One region of the Arthrobacter sp. NPDC058130 genome, then DNA from elsewhere that is predicted to be linked to it. Evidence: riboswitches for the same ligand, from Rfam matches in the RefSeq annotation. Region 1 holds a riboswitch; each other region holds the start of a gene.
The links. A riboswitch is a leader RNA that binds a small molecule or an ion and turns the genes downstream of it on or off. The one in region 1 is predicted to bind S-adenosylmethionine.

Region 1 (4,580 bases):
GGTTTTGGCGGCCATTTTTCCCTGGCTGGGCTTTCCCGGGACTACCGCTTGCCGGCGGCGAGGAGGTCTGCGGTGCCCTGGGCGTCGGCGGCGTCGACGTCGTGGAGCGAAATGCCGCGGGTCTCCTTGAGGAAGAAGACGGCCACCATCGTTACCAGGCAGGCGCCGAGCAGGTAGAGGGCCACCGGGACGGAGGACTTGAACTGGCTCAGCAGGGCCGCGGCGATGATCGGGGCCATGGAACCGGCAACGATCGAGGTGACCTGGTAGCCCAGGGAAACACCCGAGTAGCGCATCCGCGTGGGGAACATCTCGGCCATGATGGCCGGCTGGCCGGCGTACATCAGGGCGTGGAAGAGCAGGCCGATGGTGATCGCGGCCAGGATGATGAAGTCGTTCTTGGTGTCCATCATGGGGAAGGCGAAGAAGCCCCAGGTGCCGCCGAGGATGGCGCCGGCCATGTAGACCGGCTTGCGGCCGAAGCGGTCCGACATGCGCCCGACCATCGGCACCACGGCGAAGTGGACGACGTGCGCGACCAGCAGCAGGAGGAGGATTCGGGAGGTGTCCGTCTGGACAATGACCTTCAGGTACGTGATCGAGAACGTGACCACGAGGTAGTAGAGGATGTTCTCCGCGAACCGCAGGCCCATGGCGGTGAATACGCCGCGCGGGTAGCGGCGGAAGACTTCGGCTACGCCGTAGCCCTTCTTCTCGATGGTGACTTCCTTCTGCGCCTCCAGGAAGATGGGGGCGTCCGTGACCTTGGTCCGGATGTAGTAGCCGACCAGCACGATCACGGCGGAGAGCCAGAAGGCCACGCGCCAGCCCCAGCTGAGGAAGTCGGCGGAGGACAGGGTGGCGGACAGGGTGAACAGCACCGCCGTGGCCAGCAGGTTGCCCAGCGGAACGGCGGACTGCGGCCAGCTGGCCCAGAAGCCGCGGGACTTGCTGGGGCTGTGCTCGGCGACGAGCAGGACGGCGCCGCCCCACTCGCCGCCGACGGCGAAGCCCTGGGCGAAGCGCAGGAAGACCAGCAGGGCCGGCGCCCAGTAGCCGATCTGCGCGAAGGTGGGGAGGCAGCCCATCAGGAAGGTCGAAACGCCCACCAGGATGATGCTGAGCTGGAGCAGCTGCTTGCGGCCGAACTTGTCACCGAAGTGGCCGAAGACGATCCCGCCGATGGGGCGGGCGACGAAGCCGACAGCGTAGGTGAGGAAGGCTGCGATGATGCCGTCCAGTTCCGTACCCGAATTGGGGAAGAACATCTTGCCGAAGACCAGGGTGGCCGCGGAGGCGTAGAGGAAGAATTCATACCATTCAACCACCGTGCCGGCCATGGAGGCCGTCACTACCTTCTTCAGGCCGGACGACTTGACCTCGGTTGCTTCAGCGCGCCTCGCGGCGTTTTCCGTACTCATCGTGACTCCTTTGGCGTCTCCATCGACACCCTGTGGACCATTGGACTGAGGACGCCTGTGATGCAGGGCACATGGCGTCATTCACCCCGAGTATGGACGCTCCCGCCCCTGGCCTCAACGGCCATTAGTGCAGAGCCTATCTGCAAAAATGCACAAACGAGGCTGCCTAGTGGCCGAAGAAGGTCTCCCGCAGCTGGTCGCCGAGCTGGCCGATTTCGGTCAGGAACCCGTCGTGGCCGATCGGCGCCTCAATGATGTGCAGTTCCGCACCGCCGGGCAGGGCATCGGCCAGTTCGCGGGTCTGGGCCGGGAAATACAGTCGGTCCGAGTCCACGGCAGCCACCAGGAACTCGGCGCTGGCCGGGGCCAGCGCCTCCGGCAGGCTTCCGCGCCCCCGGCAGACGTCGTGGCTCATAAGGGCCTCGGTAATGGCGATGTAACTGTTGGCGTCGAAGCGCCGGACCAGCTTGCTGCCCTGGTGGTCCAGGTAGCTTTCCACCTGGTAGCGCCCGCGCCCGGCCAGGGATCCGGCTTCCAGCGGCGCCTCCGGCGCCTGCGGGTTCCGGCCAAACCGGCCATCCAGTTCGGCCGCGGAGCGGTAGGTGATGTGGGCGATGCGGCGGGCGAGGGCCAGCCCTGCTTCGGGCTCCGGGCCGCCGTAGTAGTTTCCGCCATTGAAATGGGGGTCCTGGCGGATGGCCAGGGTCTGGGCCTGCGCAAAGGCAATCTGTTCGGCGGTGCTGCTGGGGCCGACCGAAATCACGGCGCAGCGCCGGACCCGGTCCGGGTACGTGACGGCCCATTCAAGGGCGCGCGCGCCGCCGAGCGAGCCGCCCACCACGGCGTACCAGCTGCCGATGCCCAGGGCGTCGGCCAGCCGTGCCTCGGCGGCGGTGGTGTCCCGCAGCGTGACGAGCGGAAACCTCGATCCCCAGGGGCGCCCGTCCGGGGCCGGGGTGGAGGGTCCTGTGGAACCGTAACAACCGCCCAGGATGTTGATCGAAACGACGAAGTACTTGTCCGTGTCCACGGGAGCCCCGGGTCCGGCGAGCTGCTCCCACCAGCCGGGCTCCTCGCTGGCGCCACGGGTGACATGTGTGTCGCCGGTCAGGGCATGTTCAATGAGCACGGCGTTGGAGGCGTCCGCGTTCAGGGTCCCCCACGTTTCGAAGCCGAGGACCACGTCCGGCAGCAGGATCCCGGATTCGAGCTGCAGGTCACCGATCCTGACGTACTGGACGGTCCCGTCCGGCACACGGGAAGCAGTGTGGGCGGGGGCAGTTTCCGGCGTGCTTTCCGGCGCCGTTGCGGCGGCAACAGGGCTCGGGGCTGGATTGGTTTCGGTTTCACCGCTGCGGGTGACGGCAATCGTCATAATGAGGACCTAACTTCGCGCTTGCCTGCCGTCAGCTGACCGGCAGGCCAGGTCTTCACCCGGGGCACCCCGCCGCAAATGGAGGGTTGCCGGCCAGCAAGCCGGGGCTGTCGCTGGCACTCATGACCTGGTACGAGTCTACGAAACGGGGTGCGGAAATGACGAAGATTGTGACTTCCGTGTGACAGCCGGGCGATCCCCGTGTCGATCCAGCCCGTCGAGTTCGCCGGAACCCTGCATCCAGCCCGTCGAGCTCGCCGGAACCGTGCATCCAGCCCGTCGAGGTCGCCGGAAGCCTGCCCAGGCGCCGCAAGGTTACGGCGACTGCGACGGGTTCCGGCGAACTCGGCGTGTCCCGCGCCGGCGAACTCGGCGTGTCCCGCGCCGGCGAACTCGGCGTGTCCCGCGCCGGCGAACTCGGGGCCGGCGGCTGCCAGAGAGCCCCGGTCAGGCGCCCTTGGCGGCGCGGAATCCGGCGTCGAGGTCCGCGAGGATGTCGTCGATGTGCTCCAGGCCCACCGACAGCCGCACCAGCCCGGGATTCACCCCGGCGATCTCCTGCTGCCCGGGCGAGAGCTGGCTGTGCGTGGTGGACGCCGGGTGGATCACCAGGGAGCGGACGTCGCCGATGTTCGCGACGTGCGAGTGCAGTTCGAGGGCATCGACGAACCGCTTGCCGGCCTCCGCTCCCCCGGCGATGTTGAAGGCGACGACGGCGCCGGTCCCCTTGGGCCCGTACTTACGGCCGCGCTCGTACCAGGGGCTGGACGGCAGCCCGGCATAGGCGACCGATTCGACGTCGTCCCTTCCCTCCAGCCACTGCGCCACCTTGGTGGCGTTGGCCACGTGGCGTTCGACGCGCAGGCTCAAGGTTTCGATGCCCTGGGCGATGAGGAAGGCGTTGAACGGGGACACGGCAGAGCCGAGGTCGCGCAGGAGCTGGACCCTGGCCTTGAGGATGTAGGACAGGTTGGCGCCCAGCGCGCCGTCCGCACCGAGGTCCCGGGCGTAGACCAGGCCGTTGTAGGTGGGGTCCGGGGTGTTGAAGCCCGGGAACCGGCCGGGGTCCTTGCCGAAGTCGAACTTGCCTGAATCCACGATCACACCGGCGATCGCGGCGCCGTGGCCGCCAAGGTACTTGGTGGCGGAGTGGACCACGATGTCCGCGCCCCACTCGATCGGCCGGATCAGGTAGGGGGTGGAGAGCGTGTTGTCCACGATCAGGGGCACGCCGGCCTCGCGGGCCACCCCGGCGACGCCTTCGATGTCCAGCACGTCCTGGCGCGGGTTGGAGACCACCTCGCCAAAGAACAGCTTGGTGTTGGGCTGCACGGCGTCCCGCCAGTGGTCCAGGTTGTCCGGATCCGCGACAAAGGTCACGGAGATGCCGAACTTCTTCAGCGTGTGGGCGAGCAGGTTGTAGGTTCCGCCGTAGAGGCTGGGGCTGGCCACCACGTGGTCCCCGGCTTCAGCGATGTTGAGGATCGCGAAGGTCTCAGCGGCCTGGCCGGAGCTGAGCAGCAGGGCCGCGAGGCCGCCTTCAAGGCTTGCCACGCGCTGTTCCACGGCGTCCTGGGTGGGGTTGCCGATCCGGGTGTAGATGGGGGCAATTTCGGCGAGCGCGAAGCGGTTCGCGGCGCTTTCGGCGCTCGGGAACACGAACGACGTCGTCTGGTAGATGGGCAGGGACCGCGCGCCGGTGGCGGAGTCGGCCTCCTGGCCGGCGTGGATCTGGCGGGTTTCGAAGGACCAGGCAGTGGACAATTGACGCTCCTGAGGGTACT
Region 2 (4,580 bases), on a different contig from region 1:
TCGTGCAGGTACCAGTCGAGGTTGGCCATGACCTTGGCCCGGGTGGGCTCCGACGCCGCGAGGTAGTAGCTGCGGGATTTGGTCAGCGCCTGGATGTCCTCCGTGGTGACCGAATCCTCCCACCGGGTGAGATGGCTCTCCAGGCCCGTGAACTCGGGACCCACGGGCGGCCGGAAGTGCGGTTTGTGGACGTCCCCGGCATGCATGATGCGGGAGAGCCGGTGCACCCACGGCACGGCGGTGTCCAGCTGGTTCCAGATCAGGCCAAGGACGCCGTGGGGCCGCAGGATCCGGGCAATCTCGGTACTGGCCAGGCTGGGGTCGCACCAGTGCCACGCCTGGGCAACCGTGACCATGTCGAACGACTCCGGTTCAAGTCCCGTGTCCTCGGCGCGGCCCTCGGCGGCGGTGACGCCCGGCAGGGTCCGGCGCAACTGCCCGAGCATGTCGGCAGATGGGTCAACGGCCACCGTGTGCAGTCCCCGGCCGACAAGAAGGGCGGTGAACTTGCCTGTGCCCGCGCCAATGTCTGCCGCGTCCCTGGCGCCCGCCGGGATCAGCCAGTCGGCCGAATCCTGCGGATAACCGGGGCGGACGCGTTCATAGTGCTCCCCGCCGTCCTGGAAGCTTTGGCCGAGTTCCAGGCGCCGTTCACTGCGCAGTTTGGGACCACTGTGCAGTTTGGGTCCGCTGTGCAGCTTAGGTCCGCCGGGTGGCACGTGCGATCTCCTTCGGGAAGGTCCTGCTGGTTTCAGGTACCTTTCGAATTTACCGCACCTGCGCCGGGTCCTGATTCCGCCGTCCTGCTAGTCCACACTGCCTAGTCCACACTGCAGGGTGCGGCGCCGGCGGTGCCGGGGGTGTTCGGTGCCCAGTGCGGGTAGGTGCGGGTATCGTGGGCCGGCACCCAGCGGCCGGCATCCACCACATAATCCCAGCCGAGTCCCGTTTGCCGCAGTTGCTGCAGGCCGGCCAGCAGGCGCTCGGCATCCTCCAGCCGGGAGCCGAGGCCGAAGCTGGCGCGCAGGGAGCCTGCGGGCAGGCCGAGCCGCTTGAGCAGCGGGTGGGCGCAGAAGCGGCCGTCGCGCAGGCCAATGCCGTGTTCGGCCGACAGGTAGGCGGCCACCAGCCCGGCGTCGTAGCCTTCGACCGAAAAGTTCACGACGCCGATGGTGCCGGCCTGATCTCCCGCTTCGGAATCGGCAAAGATCCGGTGCACGGTCACGCCCTCAATGGCTTCGAGGCCCTCGACCAGGAAGGACCGGATGGCGTCCTCGTGGGCCTGCCACTGCTCCGGGTCCAGGGCTGCGATCACCTGGGTGGCGCGGGCCAGGGCGGCCGCACCCAGGACGTTCGGCGAGCCGCCCTCGTGCCGGGCCGGTCCGGTGGTCCAGCTGACGGAATCGAGCCGGGCATCGCGGACAGCGCCTCCGCCGGCCAGGTGCGGGGTGCCGGCGTCGAGCCAGTCCGTCCGGCCCACCAGCACGCCGGAGCCGAACGGGGCGTACAGCTTGTGCCCGGAGAATGCGAGATAGTCGACGTCGTCCGCGGCGATGTCAATCCGCCGGTGCGGGGCCAGCTGCGCGGCGTCGACGACGATCCTGGCGCCGTACTCGTGCGCCAGTGCGGCGAGGGCCCGGATCGGCAGGATTTCCCCGGTGACATTCGAGGCGCCTGTGACGGCCAGCAGGCTGACCCCGCCACGGGAAAGCTCGTCCCGCAGGAGGCCCACCGTGGCTGCGAGGGTGGGGGCGGCCACGACGCTGCGGTGCGGGACGTTCTGCCAGGGCAGGAGGTTGGCGTGGTGCTCGATGTCGAGATACAGGACCTCGCCCGCGGGACGGCCGTCGCGCAACGGCAGGCAGCCGGCCAGCAGGTTCAATGAATCGGTGGTGTTGCGGGTGAAGATCACGGAATCGTCCGGCCGGCCGCCGACGAAGTCCCGCACGATGTCCCGGGCGTTCTCGTAGACGGAGGTGCTGATCTGCGATGCGTAGCCGGCGCCGCGGTGCACGCTCGCGTAGTACGGCAGGATTTCGTTCAGGTAGGCCGAGACGACGGACAGCGCCGGTGCGGAGGCGCCGTAGTCGAGGTTGGCGTAGCGGGCGTGGCCGCCGGTGATCAGCGGGGCCTGGATTTCGGCGCCGGTGACGGCGGCCAGCGGGCGGGCCGCGACGGAATGCCGCCCATCAGGGCGCACAGCTTCGGTGGCGGCGTGGAATTCGGGGGCTGCGGGGAAAATGGCAGTTGTCATGGGACCTCACTCGACCAGGACCCCACATGGTGGGAATCCGCGCTTGCCGGGTCCGTTCCGGACCGGCCAGGTCGTCACCCGGGGCACCCCACCGCGACTGGAGGGTTGCCGGCCAGCAAACCGGGGTTTAGCGCTGGCACTCGTGACCTGCATCGAGCGTAGGACATCCGCGCCGCCGGGGAAAAGGCGCCAGCGATTGTGAAGCGGATTGTTACGGACCAGGGCTAGGAGGCAGCCGGAGCCGCCGTGAAACCATCCAAGGACGGCACTGACGGCGACGTGACGCGGCGCGCCGGGCATGTTCCGGGGCATCCGCCGCGCGTATCGGCGCCGCCGCACGCTCTCATCGCAGTCCCCGTCTCCCTCAATTCCCAGGGCGGCCGCCTCAGGCCGGCCACAGTGTCGGTCCCGGGGTTCCGGGCACCGGCGGGCTGGACGCTGAGGCCGAACAGGGCTTCCAGCGCAGCGGCGTAGTCGTGCTGGCGGCCGTCCGCGGCCAGTTCACGGGCGCGGACCGTGGGGAGGTGAAGCAGGCGGCGGACCAGCCGGCGCATCGCAAGGTTCACATCCTCGGCCTGGGCGCCGGGTCCGTGTTGCTTCAGGGCGCGCTCCATTTCAGCCTCGAGGACGTGGTGGACGTGCCGGCGCAGGGCCACGATGGCGGCATCGACTGCGCGCATTTTCTCTCGTTCTTCGAAGCGGTGCGCCGCCAGCCGGACCATTGTGCGGGCGCGGCGGAGCGCCTCGGCGTCCGCCGGGGGAGCGGCGAAACGCACTGAATCCAGGGTGATCAGTTCAACGCCCGGCAGGTCCGCCACGCGGGGGTCGAAGTCATGGCTGGGAGCGAGGTCGACGACGGTGAGGGCACGGCCTGTGCCATCCCGCCACTCCGCCAGTTGGGCGGCAGCGATGCGCGTTTCCGTGCCGCTGCAGCCAATGACGATGTCTGCCCGGGCAACAGCGGCGGGCAGCTCCTGTGCCGTCAGCGCCGTGCCGCCCCTGCTTGCCACAAAGGCCTCCGCGCGGCCGGATTGGGAGAAGACGGAGATGGTGGGGCATCGTTTGCTCCTGAGGATTTCCGCGACGCACGCGGCGTAGGAACCTGTGCCGAAGAGGACCACGGAAGCTTCAGCCAGGGACGGGTGCCCGACCCCGGTAGCGGCCAGTTCAAGGGCCACGGAGGCTATGGACCTGCTGGCGCTGCTGAGCGTGGTCCGCGCGCCCACGTCCCGGCCCGTGCGGGAGGCCTCCTGAAACAGCCGGACCAGAAGCCCGCTCGCCGTACCTGCGGCTTGTGCGTCAGCGAGGGCGCGGCGGACCTGGCCGGTGACTTGGCGCTCACCCACCACAACGGAGTCCAGGCCCGCTGCAACGGCGAAGAGATGCTCCGCCGCCGACGCTCCGGACGAGTGTTCGAACAGGGAAGCGAGCCGGGCAGCGGGCAGGCCCGAACAGAGGCGGACAGAGCCCAGGGCCTCGGAGCAGGCGGTATCTACATCGTCCCTGGACGCCACCTCGCAGTAGATCTCGAAGCGGCTGCAGGTGGACACGACCACGGCTCCGGACACGGCGGAACTGCTGGCGAGCAGATGCTGGCCCAGCTCCGAGGAGACGGCCTGGAGCCGGGCGGCGGACTCTATGTCCAGGTCCCGGTACTTCGCAACCAGGACCAGCAGAACCGGACCGACGCCGGCGTCGGGGGTTTCGGGATCCTTGGGGTGAACCGATCCAGACATGGCTGCCCTCCTGCCGCTCGATGCCACTCCACGCCTTGACGGCAGCGAAGCTGGGGACAGCGTCGTACAGAGGCCCTTGGGAATCCTTGAGGGGAGCCTAGAGGAGGTCGTCGAGCCCGGGGTTGAGCCGCTTGAGCACTTCCGAGTGGAGGATCGAGTTGGTGGCCAGGGCGTTGCCGCCGAAGGGGCCGTCCTCGCCCTCGAGCGAGGTGAAGCGGCCGCCGGCCTCGGTCACGATCGGCACCAGCGCGGCCATGTCGTAGAGGTTCAGTTCGGGTTCGCAGGCGATGTCCACCGCGCCCTCGGCCACGAGGCAGTACGACCAGAAGTCGCCGTAGGCGCGGGTCCGCCACACTTCCTCGGTGAGGCCCAGGAACTCGTCCAGGTTTCCGCGTTGCTTCCAGCCGCCCAGGCTGGAGTAGGACAGCGAGGCGTCCTCGAGCCTGGACACGTTGGACACTTTCAGCCGTGTGGCGGCGGCAAGGGAGCGGCCCGTGTAGGCGCCGGCTCCCTTGGCGGCCCACCAGCGCTTGCCCAGTGCCGGTGCGCTGACGACGCCGACCACCGGCTCGCCCTCGTCGACGAGGGCG
Region 3 (4,580 bases), on a different contig from region 1:
GGTCCCCGCAACGCTGCAGCAGCGGGGTGGCGAAGACGTTGTCCACCACCACCGTAGCGCCCGCCGCGTGAGCCAGCCGGCTCACGGCGGCGATGTCCACGAGTTCCTGCATCGGGTTCGACGGCGACTCGAAGAACACCGCCGTGGTGGGCTCGGACAGCGCAGCTTCCCACTGCTCCAGGTCCGGGCCGTCCACGAAGACCGTCTCGACCCCCCAGCGCGGCAGGATCTCGTTGAGAATCACAAAGCACGAGCCGAACAGCGAGCGGGCGGCGACCACCCGGTCGCCGGCCGCCAGCAGCGCACCGAGTGCGGTGAAGACGGCGGACATGCCGGAGGCCGTCGCAAAACACGCCTCCGTTCCCTCTAGCAGCCGGAGCCGCTCCTGGAACGTGGCGACGGACGGGTTGCCGTAGCGGGAGTAGACGAAGCGCTCGTCCTCGCCGGTGAAGGCGCGCTCGGCGGCCGCCGCGGACTCGTAGACGAACCCCGAGTTAAGGAAAATCGGCTCGGTGGTTTCCTGGAAGCCGGTGCGGTCGAGGCCGCCGCGGACGGCTTGGGTGTCGGCGGACCAGGCGGCGGCGTCGGGATTGAAAGTCACTTAAATCTTTCCAAGGTTGGTGGGCAGGCCGCGGTTCTTCCAGCCGTTGACGGTGCGTTCGCCAAACCGGTCAGTCTCGCCTTCGAAGCCTTCAAGAACGTTGTACGCGGTGTAGCCGGCCTGTGCCGCGGCCGTCGCGGCGGCGATCGACCGGGCACCGGAGCGGCACAGGAACAGGAGCTCGACGCCGGTGTCCTCCGGCGCCTGCCGCTTTAGCTGCTCCACGAAGTGCGGGTTCGGGGCGCCGCCGGCGACGTTCCACTGGATGAAGAGCGGATCGTTGTCAGTCCCCTTAGTGTCCGGGATGCCGATGTGGGCCCATTCGCCCTCGGTCCGGACATCCACCAGAACGGCTCCCGCCTCCAGCTTGGCCCACGCCTCATTCGGGCTGAGGTCTCCGGCGTAGCTCATGCGTGGCCCTCGAATGCCCCGTCGGCGCCAAACCCGTCGGCGTCAAAGTCGTCGGCGTCGAGCTCATCGACTGCATTCGCCACTGCGGCGTCCGCGCTCGCAATCGCGGCCGGCAGGACCAGCGCCTGCGCCACGATCACGGTGCTGCCGTTGAAGCTGGCGGCCGGGCTTCCATGCAGGACATAGCCCTCGGCCAGGGCTGCCGATACCCGCTCACAGAAGGCGCGGTCATCCGCCCCGGTGAACAGGCGGTAGGCCAGCTTTTCCTCGCCGGCGGTTGAAGCCTTTGCCGCACTGGGGGCAGCGGTTGTACCGGGTATTGCGGGGGTGGACGTGTCGGGCACGACGGATCTCCTCTTCACGCTTGCAGCTCGAATGGTCGATATGCCGAGTATTCACCTGAGGCACCCCGCCGCGAAAGGGAGGGTTGCCGACCGGCCAGTCAGGGCTTGGCGCCGGTTCTCATTACTCCCCAAAAACGTAACACCTACGACGTCGGGCCGCACCGCCGCCGTCGTCATGTTCCGTAACCGGACGACGTCCAACTACCAATGCCGGCTGGTGGAACGAACGGGGCGCACTGGACAAGTAGTAGCGGGCCCCAGTTTCGGGTACTGCCCACTCGTGTTGGCCGGGACGATCCGCCGTCTACTAGGAGGACAGGTCTGCCGAGTCTGCCGGAGTGGCGGCAGATTCGAGCAGTCCGTGAATTGAGCGGTCCGTGATTCGAGCAGTCCGTGAAATGAGCAGTCCCGCTAATCGAACCGTCTTTCCAGTAATTCGTTGTCAGCAAATCGGTGGCTGGAACCGCCGGAGCCGCAGCCGCGGCCCAGCCGGGGACGCCGGAATGGAGCAATCGTGGGCCCGCGAATACTGGTTACCGGGATCGCAAGTGCTGCCGGCCGGACCGTCGCGGCCCAGCTCGAAGCCCGCGGCCTGCCGTATCTCGGCTCCGACGCCCGTGCCGACACCCGCCAGGACGGGGATGCTCCGGCGGCGGCGGTGGTCAGGCTCCTGCCGGCGACGGACCCGGACATGGTCCTGGACCTGCGCCGGCTCGTGGACCGCGAAGCCATCAACCTCATCATCCCGACGCTCACCGTGGAACTTCCGGTCCTGGCCGCGGCCCGGGCCGGGTTCGCCCAGGACGTGCGGATCATCGTAGGCGACCCTGCGGCGGTTGCCCTCGCCAACGATCAGCTGTTCACCACCTGGGCGCTGCAGGCCGCCGGCATTCCGGTGCCCCGGTTCGGGGTCCCGGGCGACCTCGCCGCCGCGCCGGCATCGCTCGCCGGCCTCAGCGGCCCCGTCGTCGTCAAGCCTCGGGTCTTCAAAGGCTCCCACGGTGTCCACGTGCTGGCCGGAACCGCCGTCGTGAGCTGGAAGAATATGCCGACCGGGCAAATTGTCCAGGAGTTCATCCCGGGAGCCGACTACGTGTGCCTGGTGTTCGGCACGCCGGCGCGCAACGCGATGGCGCCGGTGGCCGTGGTTCTCGAAAAGACCAAAACCCCGTATGGACGGGCCGGCAGCGACGAAGTAAGCCGCAGGGTGCCGGCGGGCCAGGCCGGGGACGTGCGGAAGCTGGGGCTGGCCGCCGTCCGCACCCTCGGGCTGACCGGGCCTGTGCAGGTCCAGATCCGCCGCCGCGCGGACGGGACCCCCGTGGTGCTGGGCGTGTGCGCGACCCTGGGGGAGAACAGCACCTGGGCCCCGGAGATGCTCGACGCCGTGCTGGCAACCTTCATGCTCCCGGCGTTCAACCCGGCGTCCTTCCGGCGGTGCCCGGCAGTTCCCGCCGACGCCCTCGGCTGAGTCGCCCTGGGCTGAGTCGACCTGGGCTGAGGATCCGGCGCCGGCCAGTGTGGACGCAGTCTGCGCGGACGCTCAGTGCGCGATGAGATCGGTTCCGTGTGGGGCCCGGCGCGGGTTGCCGGTGGGGTTGTTGCGCGCGCTCTTGAACAGCCCGATCAGCCCAACGGTCAGGGCAGTCGCCACGAGGAGGATGAGCCGCACGACACCCGCCAGGAGCATGAGCAGCACTAGCCCGATTATGAAGGGCAAACACAAAATGAAAACGGCGACGAGGGTTACAAGATAGCCGAATGCGTAGCCAACAAGGGTTGCCTGATCCATTGGACTGCCGTTCATAGCGAGAGGGCGATTCCCTGAATGCTGCCGATACGTTCTGCAGCTGTGCGGCATGTGGTCCCAGGCCACTTCCGCGGTTCCGGACGCCATGGGCCAAGCAGGATCCCGCGCCACCGCGGTTACGGGATCGGCTCAACCGGGCTCCGGACCGTCAACCGCGTGCCCTAGCGGCCGGACGGTGACGGCTCGCGCGCGCCAATGTGCGGTTCGCGTCTAAGCCGGGTCCCCTGCAGGCGTTGCTCCCGCGCGGACTGTTCCTGGCTCACGCTCATGGATGGATCGTCCCACTTAGCCCGTGTGGCGGACAGGGTCTTCAGGCCTTGCTGCAAGCCGTCCCGCAATATGGTTCCAGGAGAAGTCGGCACTTCGGTCCGGGTGACGTGCCAACTTCGTCTCCTTGGGGATCCTCGGCGCGAACGGCGCGGAAGCCACCGACTCCCGCGCCCGGCGATTTCGAAGGGGCAGGCGGGAGCTCGAGGTCCTCCAACTCCTGGCTGCCGGGCAACGGAACCGAACAATCGCCGCAGCACTCCACATCAGCGAAACACGGTCAAGTTCCACGTCCGCAACCTGTTCCGCAAGCTCGATGTCCGCTCCCGGACGGAGGCAATCGCACTGGCGCACAGCCGCGGCATCCGGTAGCTGAGTGGTATCCGGGGAGAACCCGGGACACCAGGGCCGGACCGGGACGGATCCGGCTGCGATGCTATTCGATCGTGGCGAACAGCTCGCTGAGTTCGGCCGTGAGCTGCCGCCGCAGTTCCGGGGTGCCGATTTCCTGGCCGTCGATGTGGTTCACCGGCGCCAGGAGCCGGATGCTGGAGATCAGCCAGACCGCGTCGGCGTCCAGCAGGTCCTTGGGCTCCAGCGGGCCGTAGCCCAGCTCCCAACCGGCGGCCTTCGCGGCGGTGAACAGGGCGCCCTGTGAGGTGCCCGGCAGGATGCCGCTGTCCAGCTGCGGGGTGATGAGCCGCCGGATGGTCCGCACGCCGCCGGCGCCGTCGTCAACGGTTTCCAGGTGGGCCAGCAGCACGGTCGACGTCGGTCCCTCCAGGACCCGGCCGTCCGCGGACGTGAAGATGACGTCGTCGGCGCCCTGCTGGTGGGCGTAGCGCAGCGCCGCCATGTTCACGGCGTAGGAGAGGGTCTTGGCGCCAAGCAGGAGCCAGGGGGCGCGCTCGCCGACTTCGCTGTCGTAGCCTCGGTCCAGCAGGATGACGTCTATTCCGGTCTCGCGCTGCCGGCGGCCGGCGGCCGCGGGGGCGGAGGCCTGGACCCAGCAGGTGGGGGCCGAGGCGCCCTCCGGGCCGCGGGTGACGAGCAGCTTCACCACGACCTCGTCCTTGCCTCCCCCGGCAGCCGCGGCGGGATCCTGCCGCCGGAACTCGCCGATGGCCGTTTCCACTGCCCGCCGCCA
Region 4 (4,580 bases), on a different contig from region 1:
TCTGCCCAGGCGTAGCGGTCATCGTGGGCGACCAGGCCGTCGCCGAAGTTCCGGTGGGCATTCTCCGCCGCGCTGGTGACGATGTTCCACGCAGCGCGCCCCCGGGAGAGGTGGTCCAGGGTTGAGATCTGGCGGGCGAACTGGAAGGGATGGCTTTGGATCACCGAGGACGTCGCCGCGAGGCCGATGTTACTGGTCGAGGCGGCCAGCGCGCCGAGGAGGATCAGCGGGTCATTGGCGGGCACCTGCATGCCGCGACGCACGTGCGGGGCCCAGCCGCCGTCGTCGTTCCCGTACAGCCCCACCACATCGGCGAAGAACATCACATCGAACTTCGCGTCCTCCAGCTGCCGGGCCAGGCTGGTCCACAGCTCCAACTCGTTGAAGCGGTGCTGCTGCGCCGCAGGGTGCCGCCATTGGCCGCCCATGATGTGGCTTGTGGTGTTCATGACGAAAGCGCTCAGCAGCAGCCTGGGCCGCCCTTGGGGATGTGCAGTGTCAGCGGTGGCCATGGGGCCCCTTTCCTTGCAATGTAAAAATCATGGCGATGTGAACTTCATGAAGAACGTGTGGTCAGCGCACGACGGCGGGGTCCCGGCTTTCAGCGGCCGCTGCGGCAGGGGCCGCAGCCGGCAGTTCGGTGTCGCCGAGGGCCCGGTCCTTCGTTTCCGGTGACTTGAGGGTGGCCACGATGGTGATGGCGGAGACGGCGAGGAAGTAGACGACCACCCAGACCGGATTTCCGCCGCCGGCGGCCAGCAGGGCCGTGGCGACCAGCGGAGCCAGCCCGCCGCCGAGCACCGAGCCGATCTGGTAGCCGATGGACACACCGCTGAAGCGGACGCGGGTGCTGAAGAGCTCCGAGAAGAACGCAGCCTGGGGGCCGTACATCGCATCATGGCCGATATTGAGGCCGACGACGACGCCCAGGATGATCAGCAGAAAATTGCCGGTATCCAGCAGCCAGAAGAAAGGGATGATGGCGGCGGCACTGGCCACGGCGCCAAAGAGATAGACGGATCGGCGCCCGAAGCGGTCCGACAGGGCACCCCACAGCGGCACGGTGACCAAGCCCAGCGCCGAGGCGATCAGGACGGCGGTCAGCCCGGTGTTGCGGTCGGTTCCGGCAACCTGCGTGAGGTACGTCAGGATGAACACTGTGTACACGTAGTAGAACGCGTTCTGGGCGATCCGGAGGCCCGTGGTCAGCAGGATCTGGCGCGGGTGCGTCTTGAAGCTCTCCACCACCGGGCGGGCGGCAACGGTCTGGACAGACTGGACGTGCTTGAACTCGGGGCTGTCCTCGACGGAGAGCCGGATGGCCAGGCCCACGGCAACCAGGACCAGGCTCGCCACGAACGGCACGCGCCAGCCCCAGGCCAGGAACTGCTCGTCGCTCAGGGTGTTCTCCAGCAGGAGGAGGACGCCGGTGGCCAGCAGCATGCCCGAGGTGGGGCCAAGCTGGGTGGCGCTGGAAGTCAGGCCCCGTTTTTTGGGGGCGGCATGCTCCACGGTCATGAGGGCGGCGCCGGCCCACTCGGCGCCGTAGCCGATGCCCTGGATCACGCGCAGCAGGAGCAGCAGGGCCGGCGCCACCCAGCCGATCTGGGCGTAGGTGGGCAGGAGCCCGATTGCGGTGGTGGCGAGTCCGGTCAAGAGCAGGGAGGCCACCAGGACGGTCTTCCGGCCGATCCTGTCGCCGTAGTGGCCGCCCAGCACCCCGCCGACGGGCCGGGCAACGAACCCGACGGCGTATGTGGCGAACGCGGCGATGGTGCCTATGAGAGGGGCGGCCGGGGCGAAGAACAGCGGGCCGAAGACGGTGGCCGCGGCGAGGCCGTACAGGACGAAGTCGTAGCCTTCGATGGTGGTGCCGATGAAGCTGGCTACGGCCACCTTCCCGGTCATCTTCTGCGGGCGCATCTTCTGCGGGCGTGCGGTTTCAGTGCTCATGTGCGGTCTCCTGGCGTGTGCCGGGAAAGCGCTGCCTCCGCAGATTCTGCCAGCCAGGGCCGCGAATCCGAGCGGAAGGCGGCGCCTTCTCCATCGGTCCTGGCGGTAGCACCGTCCTCGGGGAGGGGGTTGCTGCGGCGTCACGGAGCCAGGTCTCTCAGCCGCTCGGGATGGTTACGACTCCATCTGACACGGCCCGCGGACAGATACGGAAAAAGCCAGTCACATTTTGTAACCGGCTTTTCCAAATCCTGTTAACCCCTGATCCTTGGGCTCCTAGATGCCCACCCGCCACCCTTCGCGGGCGGGGCATTCGTTCACCACGACGTCCAGCCCGGCGGCCTTGGCGCGGCCCACCGCGGCGTCGTCGAAGACGCCCAGTTGCAGCCAGACGGCCTTTGCGCCGACGGCGATGGCCTGGTCTATGACGGCGCCCACCTTGTGGGAGTTGACGAAGCAGTCCACGACGTCGATCGGATGCTTCTCTGCCGGGATGTCCGCCAGCGAGCGGTATCCCCTCTCCCCGTGGACGTCGTCGCCGGGCAGGTTGACCGGAATGATCTCCATGCCCATCCTGTCCCGGATGTACAGGGAGACGTCGTAGGCAGAGCGCCATTCATTAGTGGTGAGGCCAACCACCGCCCACGTGCCTTTGGTTCGCATGAGGCGGTCAATGACTGCCGGATCGTTAACGTGGGCCATGCATCAACCTTACTCCTGCGACCTTTGGGCGCGATCTTCGAATAAATGAATGATTCCAACGCGTGAGCCGGCGCCGTGAACGAATATTACAGCGCCGACGGCTTGGATTTTGTGAAATCCCGCATTTGACGTTCTAGTTGGTAGGGACCATCCCGAGCGGCCGAGAGACCTGGATCGATGAAGCCGCAGCAACCCCCGGTGACGTGGGACGACCATTCCCACGCCGCTGTTCCTCCTCTTTCGATCGAACTTTCGATGGAGCGGGAGGGACCAAGGGTGCTACTGCCAGGACCGATGGAGTGCCATAAATGACCCCTGAGAATTCTTCCGCCTTGCCCACCGTTGCCCGGATTCCGTCCGCGGCAACCCCACAAACCTCTTCGGACGCGACGGCGATCGAAGCAGGGCTGCGTGACGCGCCTGGCTCCTCTCGCGGCTCGTCGGGATGGTCCCTGACCGAGCCCACGGACGGCGCAGTGCACGGCGTCCCCACCGACGGACCGGCGCGTCACCGCAGCACCACCCCCGAGCACAACCCCGCCGCTGGCACCATCCCGGCAGAGACGGTTGCTTTCTGGGAAGAGCAGGCCCTCCGCCTCGACTGGGCCGAACCCACCGGTACGGCCGCGGGCGGCCTTGCGGGCAGCGGCAAGCCCTGGCACACTGCGCACCGGCGCGTCCCGGCCGACGTCGAGGCCGGCATCGGCCCGCAGATCACCTGGTTCGAAGGCGGCAGGCTCAATGTCGCCTACAACTGCGTCGACCGCCACGTAGCGGCGGGGCGCGGGGAGAAGGTGGCGCTGCATTTCGAGGGCGAGCCCGGCGACCGCCGCGCCATCACCTACGCCGAACTCCAGCGCGAGGTGTCCAAGGCCGCCAACGCGCTCCTGGACCTGGGCATCACCAAGGGCGACCGCGTGGTCATCTACCTCCCGGTCATCCCCGAAACCGTGATCATCACGCTCGCCGTGGCCCGCATCGGCGCCGTCCACTCCCTGGTCTTCGGCGGCTTCTCCGCCGAGGCCCTGAAGTTCCGGGTGGAGGACACCGGAGCCAAACTTCTGGTCACCACCGATGGGCAGTTCCGCCGCGGCACCGCCGTTCCGGTCAAGGACAACGCGGACGCCGCCGTCTCCGGCGAGAACGCGATCGAGCACGTCCTGGTGGTCAACCGGACCACCCCGGCCGAAGAACTCGGCACCGTCCCGATGACCGCGGGCCGCGATGTCTGGTGGCACGACGCTGTCGGGACGGCCTCCGACGTCCACGAGGCCGAAGCGTTCGACGCCGAGACGCCGCTGTTCATCATGTACACCTCCGGCACCACCGGCAAGCCCAAGGGCCTGGTCCACACCTCCGGCGGCTACCTCACCCAGGCGTCCTGGAGCTTCGAGCACCTGTTCAGCAACCCCGACCCGGCGCTCCGGGACCAGGACGTGCACTGGTGCACGGCAGATCTCGCCTGGGTCACCGCGCACACCTACGAGCTCTACGGCCCGCTCTCCAACGGCGTCACGCAGGTCATCTTCGAGGGCACGCCGAACACCCCTCACCCGGGCCGGCACTTCGAAATCATCGAGCGGTACGCGGTCACGCAGTACTACACCGCGCCCACCCTGGTCCGCTCCCTCATGGGCTGGTTCCCCGACGGTGTCCCGGACACGTACGACTTCTCCTCCATCCGCCTCCTCGGCACGGTGGGCGAGGCCATCAACCCGGAGGCCTGGCGCTGGTTCCGGGCCAACATTGGCGCCGGCACCGCCCCGGTGGTGGACACCTGGTGGCAGTCCGAAACCGGCGCCGCCATCCTCTCCCCCGCCCCGACGGACACCGGGTTCAAGCCCGGCTGCGCGGCCCGCCCGCTGCCCGGTGTCAGCACCCGCATCGTGGACGAGGCCGGCAACACCGTTGCACCGGGCGTCCAG

Region 2: another riboswitch for S-adenosylmethionine. It lies ahead of ACFVTM_RS13200 (aminotransferase class V-fold PLP-dependent enzyme); the one in region 1 lies ahead of ACFVTM_RS15195 (homoserine O-acetyltransferase).
Region 3: another riboswitch for S-adenosylmethionine. It lies ahead of ACFVTM_RS19805 (DUF1737 domain-containing protein); the one in region 1 lies ahead of ACFVTM_RS15195 (homoserine O-acetyltransferase).
Region 4: another riboswitch for S-adenosylmethionine. It lies ahead of ACFVTM_RS03110 (MFS transporter); the one in region 1 lies ahead of ACFVTM_RS15195 (homoserine O-acetyltransferase).

Annotation. Positions count from the first base shown of each region.
Region 1 covers NZ_JBHVTV010000009.1:21,685-26,264, reverse strand. Annotated here, with positions in the region: gene ACFVTM_RS15200 (MFS transporter) at 42-1,421, opposite strand; gene ACFVTM_RS15195 (homoserine O-acetyltransferase) at 1,588-2,796, opposite strand; SAM riboswitch class IV at 2,809-2,924, opposite strand; gene ACFVTM_RS15190 (bifunctional o-acetylhomoserine/o-acetylserine sulfhydrylase) at 3,244-4,560, opposite strand.
Region 2 covers NZ_JBHVTV010000007.1:22,066-26,645, reverse strand. Annotated here, with positions in the region: gene ACFVTM_RS13205 (class I SAM-dependent methyltransferase) at 1-719, opposite strand, end outside; gene ACFVTM_RS13200 (aminotransferase class V-fold PLP-dependent enzyme) at 821-2,254, opposite strand; SAM riboswitch class IV at 2,289-2,402, opposite strand; gene ACFVTM_RS13195 (glutamyl-tRNA reductase) at 2,479-3,990, opposite strand; gene hisN (histidinol-phosphatase) at 4,088-4,580, opposite strand, start outside.
Region 3 covers NZ_JBHVTV010000014.1:118,956-123,535, reverse strand. Annotated here, with positions in the region: gene ACFVTM_RS19815 (O-succinylhomoserine sulfhydrylase) at 1-601, opposite strand, end outside; gene ACFVTM_RS19810 (rhodanese-like domain-containing protein) at 602-1,012, opposite strand; gene ACFVTM_RS19805 (DUF1737 domain-containing protein) at 1,009-1,332, opposite strand; SAM riboswitch class IV at 1,368-1,482, opposite strand; gene ACFVTM_RS19800 (hypothetical protein) at 1,871-2,827, shown strand; gene ACFVTM_RS19795 (hypothetical protein) at 2,900-3,148, opposite strand; partial or broken gene ACFVTM_RS19790 (response regulator transcription factor) at 3,630-3,805, shown strand; gene ACFVTM_RS19785 (aminodeoxychorismate lyase) at 3,870-4,580, opposite strand, start outside.
Region 4 covers NZ_JBHVTV010000001.1:659,883-664,462, reverse strand. Annotated here, with positions in the region: gene ACFVTM_RS03115 (NtaA/DmoA family FMN-dependent monooxygenase) at 1-512, opposite strand, end outside; gene ACFVTM_RS03110 (MFS transporter) at 574-1,953, opposite strand; SAM riboswitch class I at 2,041-2,130, opposite strand; gene ACFVTM_RS03105 (CoA-binding protein) at 2,230-2,655, opposite strand; gene acs (acetate--CoA ligase) at 2,964-4,580, shown strand, end outside.